Regions from separate parts of the Kluyvera sichuanensis genome, predicted to be linked through region 3. Evidence: predicted binding sites of a transcription regulator. Region 3 holds the regulator's gene; each other region holds the start of a gene.
The links. The regulator ArgR, encoded in region 3, controls arginine synthesis, uptake and breakdown. The targets are predictions, from matches to a motif close to ANTGAATAAAAATACANT.

Region 1 (4,208 bases), 430 kb from region 3:
AAATCCCTGCTCGCCGGGAATAAAATCGATAAAGGCTTCGTCGAGAATCAGCGCAATATTCAGCGCCCGACAGCGTTCGGCCACCGTCAGCAGCAGCGCACGTTCCGGCAGCAACCCGGTCGGGTTATTCGGCGTGCAGAGAAACAGGCAGTCCACCTCGGGGGTGAGTGCATCAAGCAAACGTGAGGTTAGCTGCCAGCCGTCCTCTTCGCGAAGCGCAAAAGTGTCAATAGCGCAGTCGATGGTTTCCAGCGCCCGGCGGTACTCAGCAAAGCCCGGAGCAACCACCATCGCCCGCTTAGGCTTCAGACCATGCACGAGGGTGAAAATAGATTCAGTTTCGCCGTTGCCCGCCAGACACCACGCCGCAGGCACGCCGTGGTGCGACGCCAACGCCTGATGCAACTGCTGGTAGTCAACGTCCGGGTAGCGCTCGGCGCAGGAAAGCTGGGCAACGATCGCCTGCTTCAGGCTTTCGGGCATGCCCAGCGGATTGATATTGGCGCTGAAGTCCAGCAACTGGTCGGCGCGCAGGCCCATCAGCGCCGCCGCCTCGCGCGTGTTGCCGCCGTGGGCGCTTTTCAGCCGTGACATCGCCGGTTACCCGCGCCGCGCCAGCGTTGCGCCGTCGGCAAAGTAGGCTTTGATCCCGGCGAGAATAGATTCAGCGACTTCCTGCTGGAAAGTGGCGGTCTTGAGCTTGCGCTCCTCTTCAACGTTACTGATAAACGCCGTTTCGACGAGGATCGATGGAATATCCGGCGCTTTCAGTACCGCGAAGCCAGCCTGCTCCACCTGATTTTTATGCAGGTCGTTCACCTGCCCCAGCTTTTTGAGCACCGCTTTACCAAACTTCAGGCTGTCGGCGATGGTTAGCGACTGCACCATATCGAACATAGTGTGGTCGACGTAGCGGTCGCCGCTCTTGCTCACACCACCGATTAAGTCCGAGGCGTTCTGGGTCTGGGCGAGGTATTTCGCCGCGGTACTGGTGGCCCCTTTGGTCGACAGGGCAAAGACCGATGAGCCGCTCGGCTGGCGGCTGGTGAACGCATCCGCGTGAATAGAGACGAACAGGTCGGCACGCTGTTTCTGCGCTTTCGCCACCCGCACCTTCAACGGAATAAAAATATCTTCGTTGCGCGTCATGTAGGCTTTCATGTTGCCTTCTTTTTCAATCAGCGCACGCAGGCGACGGGCGATTTGTAGCACCACGTCTTTTTCCCGCGTTTTGTATTTACCCACTGCGCCGGAGTCTTCGCCGCCGTGGCCGGGGTCAAGCATGATAACAATCGGACGGTCGCGCCCAGCCTTGCCCGGCTGCGGGCCACTTTGCGACGGCGGCACCTGCTTTTCGAGGTCGCCCTTGTTATAGTCCTCGAGCAGCGCCAGCAGCGGATCCTGCTGTTCGGTGCTGCTGGCTGGGTAGAGATCCATCACCAGGCGTTCTTTAAACTCTGCCACTGGCGCAAGGGCGAACAACTGCGGCTTCACGTCCTGCTTCAGCTCAAACACCATGCGCACCGTTTGCGGATCGAACTGCCCTACGCGTGCGGATTTAATGAACGGGTCATCGCTGCGGATCTGCGCCCCCATGCCTTTCAGCACCGAGTTCAGGTTCACCCCTTCGAGGTCGACCACCAGACGGTCAGGATTGCTCAACGCAAACTGTCGATACTTGAGCTCACGGCTGGACTCCACCGTTACGCGCGTGTAGCTGGACGCAGGCCATATGCGCACCGCCACCACCTGACTGACGGCAGCTAACCCGACCTGACTCACGCTTAACAACCACATGGCACCGGCACCTTGTAGCAGGCGACGACGGCTCAAAGACTGACTTCCCGACATGCTCCATCCCAGGTAAAAAAAGAGAAACAAAGAATTCGCATAATACGATTGACCGAAAACTTTAACCAAAGCCGCATAAACTGTCATCTATAAAAGGGTAAACATTCGTTGGATCAGCGAAATTTGGCCGGAGGTTTTCCAATGTTTAAGCAAATTCTGGCTTGCGTTTCCGCCGAAAACAGAATAAAAATACAGTAATTACGAATAATCATGCATTGAGGGTTGTGCCGTGGTGAAGGAACGTAGAACCGAACTGGTAGAGGGGTTTCGTCATACCGTCCCCTATATTAACGCCCACCGGGGGAAGACGTTTGTCATCATGCTTGGCGGCGAAGCCATTGAGCATGAAAACTTTTCCAGCATCGTCAACGATATTGGCCTGCTGCACAGTTTAGGCATTCGTCTGGTGCTGGTCTATGGCGCGCGCCCACAGATCGATGCGAATCTGGCCGAGCATCACCATGAGCCAACCTATCACAAACATATCCGCGTCACGGATACGAAAACCCTTGAGCTGGTGAAACAGGCCGCGGGCCTGCTGCAGTTGGATATTACCGCCCGCCTGTCGATGAGCCTGAACAACACCCCGTTACAGGGTGCGCATATCAACGTGGTCAGCGGTAACTTTATCATCGCTCAGCCGCTGGGCGTCGATGACGGCATCGACTACTGCCACAGCGGACGCATTCGTCGTATCGATGAAGAAGCGATTCATCGCCAGCTCGACAGCGGCGCTATCGTGCTGATGGGACCGGTGGCCGTTTCAGTTACCGGCGAAAGCTTTAACCTGACGTCGGAAGAGATTGCCACCCAACTGGCGATTAAGCTGAAGGCCGAGAAGATGATCGGCTTCTGCTCCTCTCAGGGCGTATTTAACGAAGCGGGCGACATTATCTCTGAGCTGTTCCCGAACGAAGCTCAGGCGCGTATTGAAGAGCTGGAAAAAGAGGGCGACTACCTTTCCGGCACCGCCCGTTTCCTGCGCGGTGCGGTCAAAGCCTGCCGTAGCGGCGTGCGCCGCAGCCACCTTATTAGCTATCAGGAAGACGGCACGCTGTTGCAGGAGCTGTTCTCCCGCGACGGTATCGGTACGCAGATTGTGATGGAGAGCTCCGAGCAAATTCGCCGGGCGACCATCAACGATATTGGCGGTATTCTTGACCTGATTGCGCCGCTCGAGCAGCAGGGTATTCTGGTGCGCCGCTCCCGCGAACAGCTGGAGATGGAGATCGACAAATTCACGATTATTCAGCGTGATAACACCACCATTGCCTGCGCCGCGCTCTATCCTTTCCCGGAAGAGAAAATTGGCGAAATGGCCTGCGTGGCGGTGCATCCGGATTACCGCAGCTCCTCACGTGGTGAAGTGTTACTGCAGCGGATTGCCACCCAGGCGAAGCAGATGGGGCTTAACCACCTGTTTGTGCTGACGACGCGCAGTATTCACTGGTTCCAGGAACGCGGCTTTAAGCCGGTGGACGTGGAACTGCTGCCGGAGAGTAAGAAGCTGCTGTATAACTATCAGCGCCGGTCGAAGGTGTTGATGACGGATTTGGTGTAAGCCAGTACGCCGATCGGTTCCCTCGCCCCTCTGGGGAGAGGGTTAGGGTGAGGGGATTGCGGGCTCGGCGTTAAACCCTCACCCCAGCCCTCTCCCTTAAAAAGGGAGAGGGGGCAGTCCGAGCAAATCTTAAGACCCTATTCCATCTCTGCAAAAATCGCCGACAGGCCGCTGCGCCGTTCGGTACGCGTGGCGATTGCCTGCATAAGCAGATTTTTATCGGCGTACATCGACAGCCGCGCTTTCGCGCGGGTAATCGCCGTATACACCAGCTCACGACTCACTACCGGGACAATCTGCGTCGGCAGCACCAGCGCGGCGTGGGTGAACTCGGAACCCTGCGATTTATGCACCGTCATCGCCCAGGCGGTGTCGTGCTCCGGCAAGCGGCTTGGCTGCACCGATTTAATGGTGCCATCCGGCATCGGGAACCAGACGCGCATACCGTCACCGCGATCCAGCGCCACGCCAATATCACCGTTAAACAGCCCCAGCGCGCTGTCGTTACGCGTAATCATCACCGGACGGCCTTCATACCAGCGAGAATGACGCTGCGGCACTATCTGCCGGTGGCGCGTCAGCAGCTGTTCAAACTGTTGGTTAAGCCCGCTCACGCCCCACGGCCCTTCGCGCAGCGCGCACAACAACTGGTATTCGCCAAACGCCGCCAGCACGACCTCAGGGGCGGCTTGCTCGCGTAGCAGTTGAAGATAGTGGCCGTAACCCGCTCGCGCATCGTCGAGCATTGCGGCGTAGTCGTCAGTCGAGTGCTGCGGTTTCAGTTCAATATCGCTAA
Region 2 (4,208 bases), 650 kb from region 3:
TTCCGCCGTCAGAACGCCGACCGTCACCAGCGCTTTGGACCAGGCAACAGAGCCAACGATATCCTGCTCCGCCAGGCGATAGTCAAAGCGTAAAGAGTCGTTGAACTGTTTGAACCGCTGATCCGCTGCCTGAGTAAAACGCCCACCCCAAAGTGCCATAACATGCTTCCTTAATTTCGTTTATTTTTGCCGGGTAGTCTCCGGCCTGAAAACAACCCTCACCCCGGCCCTCTCCCTGAGGGAGAGGGTTAGGGTGAGGGGAAAATCACTTAAGCCAGAATACGCGTGCCAATTGGCGTGCCGTTAAACAGCGCCGGCAGTTGCTCCGCGTGACGCCATGAGGCGATATCCACCGGGCGACCCAGGGTACGTGCCGCATCAAGCGCTGCGTTCACTTTCACAATCATCCCGTCGGTAATAATGCCCTGCTCGATCAACTGTTCTGCCTTCGCCGCCGTCATTTCCGCAATACGCTGGCCTTTACCGTCGAGAATGCCGCTCACATCGGAGAGCAGAATCAGATCTGCGCCAAGCGTAGCCGCCAGCGCGGTTGCCGCCTGGTCAGCGTTGACGTTCATCAGTTGCCCTTCGGCGGTCACGCCGATAGAGCTCACCACCGGCAGGAAACCGCCTTCCAGCAGCAGATTAATCAGTTTAGGCGAACCCGGCTGCGCCAGACCCACATGGCCCAGCTCTTCATCCAGTTTGCTCACCTGCACGCTGTCGCCGTCGCCGAGGAACAGGCCAACGGAGGCGATATCATGCTTCTTCGCCCATGCCAGCAGCGTTTTGTTGGCGGTACCCGCCAGCGCGCCGGTAATAATGTCGATTTGATCGGCAGGCGTGACGCGCAGACCATTTTTCTTTTTCACCGGCAGATTGAGCTGTTTCATCAGCTCATCCACTACGCAGCCACCGCCGTGGACAATCACCAGCGGGCGCTGATGCGACTCGCGGTAGTTCACCAGTGCGGTAAACAGACGCTCCAGCGCCTCTTCGCTATCCAGTAACACGCCGCCCAGTTTGATAATTAATGGATTCATCATCGTCACACCTTAAATAAGAGACTGCGTCTCAGCGAAGCCGAAACGGATATTGGCGCACTGCACGGCCTGTGCGGCAGCGCCTTTCAATAGGTTGTCTTCGGTCGCCACGACGATCAGGTGCTCGCCCTGCACGGCAAAACCGATATCGCAGAACGGCAGGCCGACCACATTTTTCAGTGCCGGAACGCCCTTCTCGTATAAACGTACCATCGGCTTGTCACCGTAGGCCTGTTGTAAGGTTTCTGCCACCTGCGCGTGGGTCACACCCGGCTTCAGACGACAGGTAATCGTCTCCAGAATACCGCGCGGGAAGTTGCCCAGATGCGGGGTGAAAATCACCTCTGCGCCAAGGTGGCTGGCGATTTCCGGCTGATGGCGATGAGTGAACACGCCGTACGGCTGTAGACTGACTTCGCAGAAGCTATTAGAGATAGCGGCTTTGCGCCCGGCACCGCTCACGCCGGAAGTGGCGTTGATCACTGGCCACTGGTTGAGATCCAGGAGATCGGCATCAATCAGGGGTTTCAGAGAAAGCTGCGCCGCCGTCGGGTAACAGCCCGGCACCGCAATCAGGTTCGCCTCTTTCAGCGCCTCGGCGCTCCACTCGGCCAGGCCGTACACCGCCTGCGCCAGCAGCTCAGGGTGCTGATGGGTAAAGCCGTAGTATTTTTCATAGAAGGCGCCGTCGTTGACGCGGAACGCACCGGAAAGGTCGAACACCACGCAGCCTGCCGCAAGGAACTGCGGGGCCAGATCGTGGCTCACTTCATGGGCGGTCGCCAGGAACACCACATCAACACCGGCACTGAATTCGCTGATGTCGGACATCGGCTGCAGCGGCAGATCGACAATCCCTTTCAGCTGTGGATGCAAATCGGAGATTAACTTTCCTGCATCATTGCTTTGCGCTGAGACCGTCAAAGCGGTTATGTTCATATGAGGATGGCGATTTACATAGGTCACAAGCTCTGCGCCAGCGTAACCGCTCGCGCCCACAATCAGCGTATTCAACATCGGGGCTGCTCACCTTCTTATGTCTGTTTGCCTGATTAAGCGTTTTCTATTCACCCTACCGTTGGTGGGTTTTCTTACGCCTAATGATAATGTATTTTTATTCACAAATACTGCATGAATATTGATACTATCATGACCCGAGGTGTGTCAACAATGAAAAACAATTTACCCCCATTTATCGAGATTTACCGTGCGTTGATCGGCACTCCTTCCATCAGCGCAACCGAAGAAGCGCTCGATCAGAGCAATGCGTCTTTAATCACTCTGCTTGCTGACTGGTTTGCCTCGTTAGGCTTCAACGTTGAGGTACAGCCGGTTCCCGGCACGCGCAATAAATTTAACCTGCTGGCCAGCACCGGACACGGCGCGGGCGGGCTACTGCTGGCCGGTCATACTGATACCGTGCCGTTCGACGACGGGCGCTGGACCCGCGATCCGTTTACCCTCACCGAGCATGACAACAAGCTCTACGGTCTGGGCACCGCCGACATGAAAGGCTTCTTCGCCTTTATTCTGGATGCGCTGCGTGATGTTGACGTGACGACGCTGAAAAAGCCGCTCTATATCCTGGCCACCGCCGATGAAGAGACCAGCATGGCGGGGGCTCGCTACTTCTCCGAATCCACCGAACTGCGCCCGGACTGCGCCATCATCGGTGAACCAACTTCACTGCAGCCAGTGCGCGCGCACAAAGGTCATATGTCGAACGCCATCCGCGTGATGGGCCAGTCTGGCCACTCCAGCGACCCGGCGCGCGGCGTCAATGCCATTGAGATCATGCACGACGCGATTGGCCGCGTGATGCAGTTACGCGACTCGCTGAAAGAACGCTATCACTACGACGCGTTTACCGTACCGTATCCAACGCTCAACCTCGGTAGCCTCCACGGCGGCGATGCTTCCAACCGCATCTGCGCCTGCTGCGAGCTGCACATGGACATCCGTCCGCTGCCGGGAATGACCTTGAACGATCTGAACGGCCTGCTCGATGAAGCCCTTGAGCCAGTCAGCACGCAGTGGCCGGGCCGCCTGACCATTAGCGAGCTGCATCCGCCGATTCCAGGCTACGAATGCCCGCCGGATCACCAGCTGGTTCAGGTGCTGGAAAAACTGCTCGGTACCAAGACCGAAGTGGTGAACTACTGCACCGAAGCACCGTTTATCCAGACCCTGTGCCCGACCATCGTTCTCGGCCCAGGCTCGATTAACCAGGCGCACCAGCCGGACGAATACCTGGAAACGCGCTTTATTAAGCCGACGCGCGAGTTAATTACCCAGGTCGTGCATCACTTCTGCTGGCACTAATGAATTTTGCCCGGTGGCTTAATGCTTGCCGGGCCTATCCTGTCAGTAGGCCGGATAAGCGCAGCGCCATCCGGCACCTTTCCGCTCCCCCGTTCCCGCGATCTCCTTCACATTTTCATAAGCATTTCTTATCTGGCACGATACGAATTAACTTTCATAAATTGTCGCGATTTATTCGTTTGCTGAAGCGATTTCGCAGCAATTGACGTACGGGTTTTTACGTGGCTTTATAAAAGAGGTGTCTTTATCTCGCCCTTACGTTCCAGGGGTTGGGATATAACAAAATAAAATGAGATGGGGTGTCTGGGTTAATGAACGAACAATATTCCGCGTTGCGTAGTAATGTCAGTATGCTCGGTAAAGTGCTAGGCGATACCATCAAGGATGCGCTTGGTGAGAACATTCTTGACCGTGTAGAAACGATCCGTAAGTTGTCCAAATCTTCTCGTGCGGGCAACGAAGCCAATCGCCAGGAGCTGCTCACCACGCTGCAGAACCTGTCCAACGATGAGCTGCTGCCGGTCGCCCGCGCGTTCAGTCAGTTCCTGAACCTGGCTAACACCGCCGAGCAGTACCACAGCATTTCGCCAAAAGGCGAAGCGGCAAGCAACCCGGAAGTGATTGCTCGTACCCTGCGTAAACTCAAAGACCAACCTAATCTCGACGAAACCACGATAAAAAAAGCCGTTGAATCCCTGTCGCTGGAGCTGGTGCTCACCGCGCACCCAACTGAAATCACGCGTCGTACGCTGATTCACAAAATGGGCGAGATCAACAACTGCTTAAAGCAGCTCGATAATACCGATATCGCCGACTACGAGCGCAACCAGGTGATGCGCCGTC
Region 3 (4,208 bases):
TGCACTTTCCCAATCCTTCATATGTTGACGCATTATTTCCGCTAAAGAGAGGAAATAACGCTGCGTAGCCTGCACAATCTCGTCGTGTTGGCCCCGGCCTATCGCCGCGCTGAGTTCCATCAGCAGCAACGCTGACTCCTGGCACTCTTCCTTCAGATGTAGAATCACATAGGAGATATAGCCATCCAGGAACTGCTGATAGGCTTTCTCAAGATAGCGATTGTTAACATAAGCAATCAGCGCAAGGTGAAACTCAAGCTCAAGCGTTTTGTCTTGCCCGCTCGCCAGCGCCTGGGCGCGAGCGCTCAGCACGTCTGATGCCGTTGACGGAATAAGCGTAAACAGCTCTGCAGCCATCACCGCAATAACGCGAAAAATATGGCTGACATGGTCGGGCTCAAGATGGGCAACCTGCATATGCCGATTGGGCAAACGGATCAAAAATCCTTCTTGCTCAAGCGACTGCAGCGCCTCGCGAACCGGCATGCGAGAAAGCCCTAGCTGCTCAGCAATACTCTCCTGCGCCAGCTCTTCTCCTGCACGAATATTGCCGGAGAGAATCTCATAGCGCAGCATTTGGGTAATGTGATCGCGAGTTTGCTTTCTTTGGATCTTTTTCACGACGTTCTCGTTGATAACCAATAAGACGCGGGGAGTTTAGCAGATTTAACGTTTGATCGAGCAACCTGTTTGCGGGCACGCGGCCTGAAAGAAGCCGGAACGAACGTTCCGGCATCACACACTATTTATTAATAAAATCTTCGCCAAGCTGAATATCTTTTCTCAGCGTATCCAGCATCCCTTCCAGCGCCTGCTGCTCGTAAGCGCTCAGTTTGCCAATAGACTGACGTTCTTCAATCCCGTTTTTGCCGAGCAGCAGCGGCTGTGAGAAGAAACGAGCGTATTCGCCATCGCCTTCAACATAGGCACACTCAACCACCCCTTTCTCGCCCTGCAAGGCGCGAACCAGAGACAGCCCAAAGCGTGCTGCAGCCTGGCCCATGGACAGCGTGGCTGACCCGCCGCCGGCTTTTGCTTCCACCACTTCGGTACCCGCATTCTGGATACGTTTGGTCAGGTCATTCACCTCCTGCTCGGAGAAACTGACCCCTGGGATTTGCGACAATAAAGGAAGAATCGTGACGCCAGAGTGGCCGCCGATAACCGGAACTTCGACGTCGCCGCATTTTTTACCTTTCAGTTCAGCGACGAAGGTATTGGAGCGGATGATATCCAGCGTGGTCACGCCGAACAGTTTATTTTTGTCGTACACGCCCGCCTTTTGCAGCACCTCGGCGGCGATCGCCACGGTGGTGTTCACCGGGTTGGTAATGATACCAATGCAGGCTTTTGGCGCGGTTTTTGCGATTTGTTGCACCAGGTTTTTGACAATCCCGGCGTTAACGTTGAACAGATCGGAGCGATCCATACCGGGCTTACGAGCTACCCCGGCAGAGATCAGGACAACATCCGCCCCTACCAGCGCAGGCGTCGCATCTTCACCAGAGAAACCTTTGATGTTCACATCAGTAGGAATATGGCTGAGATCGACAGCCACGCCAGGCGTGACGGGGGCAATATCATAGAGGGAGAGTTCTGAACCTGAAGGCAGTTGGGTCTTTAGTAGTAGGGCAAGCGCCTGGCCAATACCGCCGGCGGCACCAAGGACTGCGACTTTCATCCTAAACTCCTTATTATGGTTAATGACATTCAGGTAATAACCTGTCGTGGACCGCATAACCGACGCAAGAGATACCTGTTGTTACTCCGTTGCGGCGACCTTAATTCACAAGGTAAATAATTACAATATAATTGCTTACAGAATGCGGAGCCTCCAGCAGCATTGCTGGCGTTACCGCACTACTCCCCGAAAAAGGTCTATCTACGAAACCAAACTTTCATCAACTATCGATTACAATATACTCAGCATGTTGCGTAAAACAACAGCAATTTAATAACAATTCATTTACTTTTAACTTATTTGGATCCCGTGATATAGGCATGTTTCTTAGGTCTAATTTTTGCTAAAATCCCGCCTTTCTCTATTTGGCCTAGCCCCTTGGGATAAATTGTTTTGCATAAAAATTCACCTATATGCATAATAATGTTAATTTCACCACCATAGTCAGGTGACTTATGCGAAGTTCCACTAAACAAGAAGAATTAGTTAAAGCCTTTAAAGCATTACTGAAGGAAGAAAAATTTAGCTCTCAGGGCGAAATTGTTCAGGCCTTACAGGAAGAAGGCTTCGATAATATCAACCAGTCCAAAGTCTCCCGTATGCTGACGAAGTTTGGCGCAGTGCGTACCCGCAACGCCAAAATGGAAATGGTTTACTGCCTGCCGGCTGAGCTGGGCGTGCCAACCACCTCCAGCCCGCTGAAGAACCTGGTTCTGGATATTGACTACAACGACGCCGTCGTCGTCATTCATACCAGCCCTGGTGCAGCGCAGCTGATTGCACGTCTGCTGGATTCGCTGGGCAAAGCGGAAGGGATTCTCGGCAGCATTGCCGGTGATGACACGATCTTCACCACGCCTGCTCGGGGTTTCACTGTTAAAGATCTCTACGAGGCCATTCAGGTTCTGTTCGAACAGGAACTGTAATCCCTCGCGATACTCCTCTGGTTCCTCCGGAGGAGTCTGTTTTCCCGCCAACGCCCCGCCGTTTTCACTGCCGTTCCGTTAACATTTAGTGCGATTCTTTGTGCATTCACATAGATACAGTGAATATATCCCGACTTAAGCGCACAAAACATCAAATTATCCTATCTTTTTGATTTTACGCATTATTGGCCGACAACTTTGCCAAAATATGCGTTTTTTTATACGTATATGTTCTAAAAATGACGATTCCTGACAAGTAATTACACGGGAAACAATTAGCGGGGTATTAATATTTCATGTGATTAGTGTATACTTAATTTCGTGATGAGGGTCACAAAACAAAGGCCTTCCAAAAAAATTCGACGAGGTGAGTATCATGAAAATCAAAACTACCGTTGCCGCTCTGAGCATCCTATCCGTTATCTCGTTTGGCGCTTTCGCCGCTGATTCTATCAACAGCGACCAGGCACAAACCCGTCAGTCAATCGGCACCGTTTCCATTGGTTCCGTCGGTTCAACCCCGATGGATATGCATGAGATGCTGAACAAGAAAGCGGAAGAACAAGGTGCATCGTCTTACCGCATCATTGAAGCGCGTACTGGCGATCGCTGGCACGCAACGGCTGAACTGTATAAATAAGACGCAGTACGTCGGTATTGAAAAAAAATATCCCCAGCGGTCCCAGGAATAAGCATCAGCATCCTCTCACCGCTGCAAAATAAGGTGAGGAGTAAAGTATATGAAAAGCGCAATTATCATCGCATCCCTTGGTCTGGCATCCGTACTCTCTTTCGGCGCAAGCGCCGCAGTACATCAGGTGAGCGCAGATCAGGCACAGAACCTACAGTCCATCGGCACCGTTTCCGTTTCACAGATAGGTAGCGACCCAATGGATATGCGTAGCCAGTTAGCCGCAAAAGCAGAGAAAGAAGGCGCTAGCAGCTACCGCATTATCGAAGCCCGTTCCGGCGACAGCTCGCACGCTACGGCTGAACTGTACAAATAAACCCTCGTCGTCTTGTCCGACGACTTGCCCTCGCCTTTCGGCGAGGGCTTTTTTTATCCGCGCTGAACGTTAAACCGCAGCATGCCTTCAAGTTCTTCTTCCGCTTCATCAAACAGCAGAATCAGCGCGCCGTAGCGTCGTCGCTGCTTATCGTCCATGTGCAGGAATTCAATCTCCAGCGGTAGCGGTATTACATTGCCGGTCACCACGCTCCAGAGCGCGTCCAGATCGCGAATCGACTCACGATCGAGGGCAAAAAGACGGGCGAACTCCCGATAAAAATCGCCCTGATCCTCTATCTCGTCAAAATCAAAAGTATAGATTTTCATCTTACGCCCTCTCCCCTATTCAACAGACTAAAGTCCCCCAATGTGCAGCGTTTTCACCTCGAGGTACTCTTCCAGCCCCAGCACTGAACCTTCGCGCCCAAGCCCCGACTCCTTCACGCCGCCAAACGGCCCCAGCTCGGTTGAAACGGCACATTCGTTAATGCCGATCATACCGCTCTCCAGCGCCTGCGAGACGCGGAAGACGCGGGACAGGTTCTGGGTGTAGAAATAGGCCGCCAGACCGTAAGGCGTATTATTCGCGCGC

Region 1: argA (amino-acid N-acetyltransferase) is a predicted target of ArgR. The motif match lies at 2,030-2,047, and genes of this name have one in related genera.
Region 2: argC (N-acetyl-gamma-glutamyl-phosphate reductase) is a predicted target of ArgR. The motif match lies at 2,149-2,166, and genes of this name have one in related genera.

The regions. Positions count from the first base shown of each region.
Region 1 covers NZ_CP162271.1:2,771,545-2,775,752, forward strand. The annotation lists gene cobD (threonine-phosphate decarboxylase CobD) at 1-594, opposite strand, end outside; gene amiC (N-acetylmuramoyl-L-alanine amidase AmiC) at 601-1,851, opposite strand; gene argA (amino-acid N-acetyltransferase) at 2,081-3,412, shown strand; gene recD (exodeoxyribonuclease V subunit alpha) at 3,550-4,208, opposite strand, start outside.
Region 2 covers NZ_CP162271.1:3,851,910-3,856,117, reverse strand. The annotation lists gene argH (argininosuccinate lyase) at 1-159, opposite strand, end outside; gene argB (acetylglutamate kinase) at 270-1,046, opposite strand; gene argC (N-acetyl-gamma-glutamyl-phosphate reductase) at 1,056-2,060, opposite strand; gene argE (acetylornithine deacetylase) at 2,214-3,365, shown strand; gene ppc (phosphoenolpyruvate carboxylase) at 3,677-4,208, shown strand, end outside.
Region 3 covers NZ_CP162271.1:3,198,399-3,202,606, forward strand. The annotation lists gene AB2B48_RS15395 (GntR family transcriptional regulator) at 1-5, opposite strand, end outside; gene AB2B48_RS15400 (GntR family transcriptional regulator) at 1-621, opposite strand, end outside; gene mdh (malate dehydrogenase) at 743-1,681, opposite strand; gene argR (transcriptional regulator ArgR) at 2,137-2,607, shown strand; gene yhcN (peroxide/acid stress response protein YhcN) at 2,984-3,247, shown strand; gene yhcN (peroxide/acid stress response protein YhcN) at 3,348-3,614, shown strand; gene AB2B48_RS15425 (barstar family protein) at 3,668-3,943, opposite strand; gene AB2B48_RS15430 (NAD-dependent succinate-semialdehyde dehydrogenase) at 3,971-4,208, opposite strand, start outside.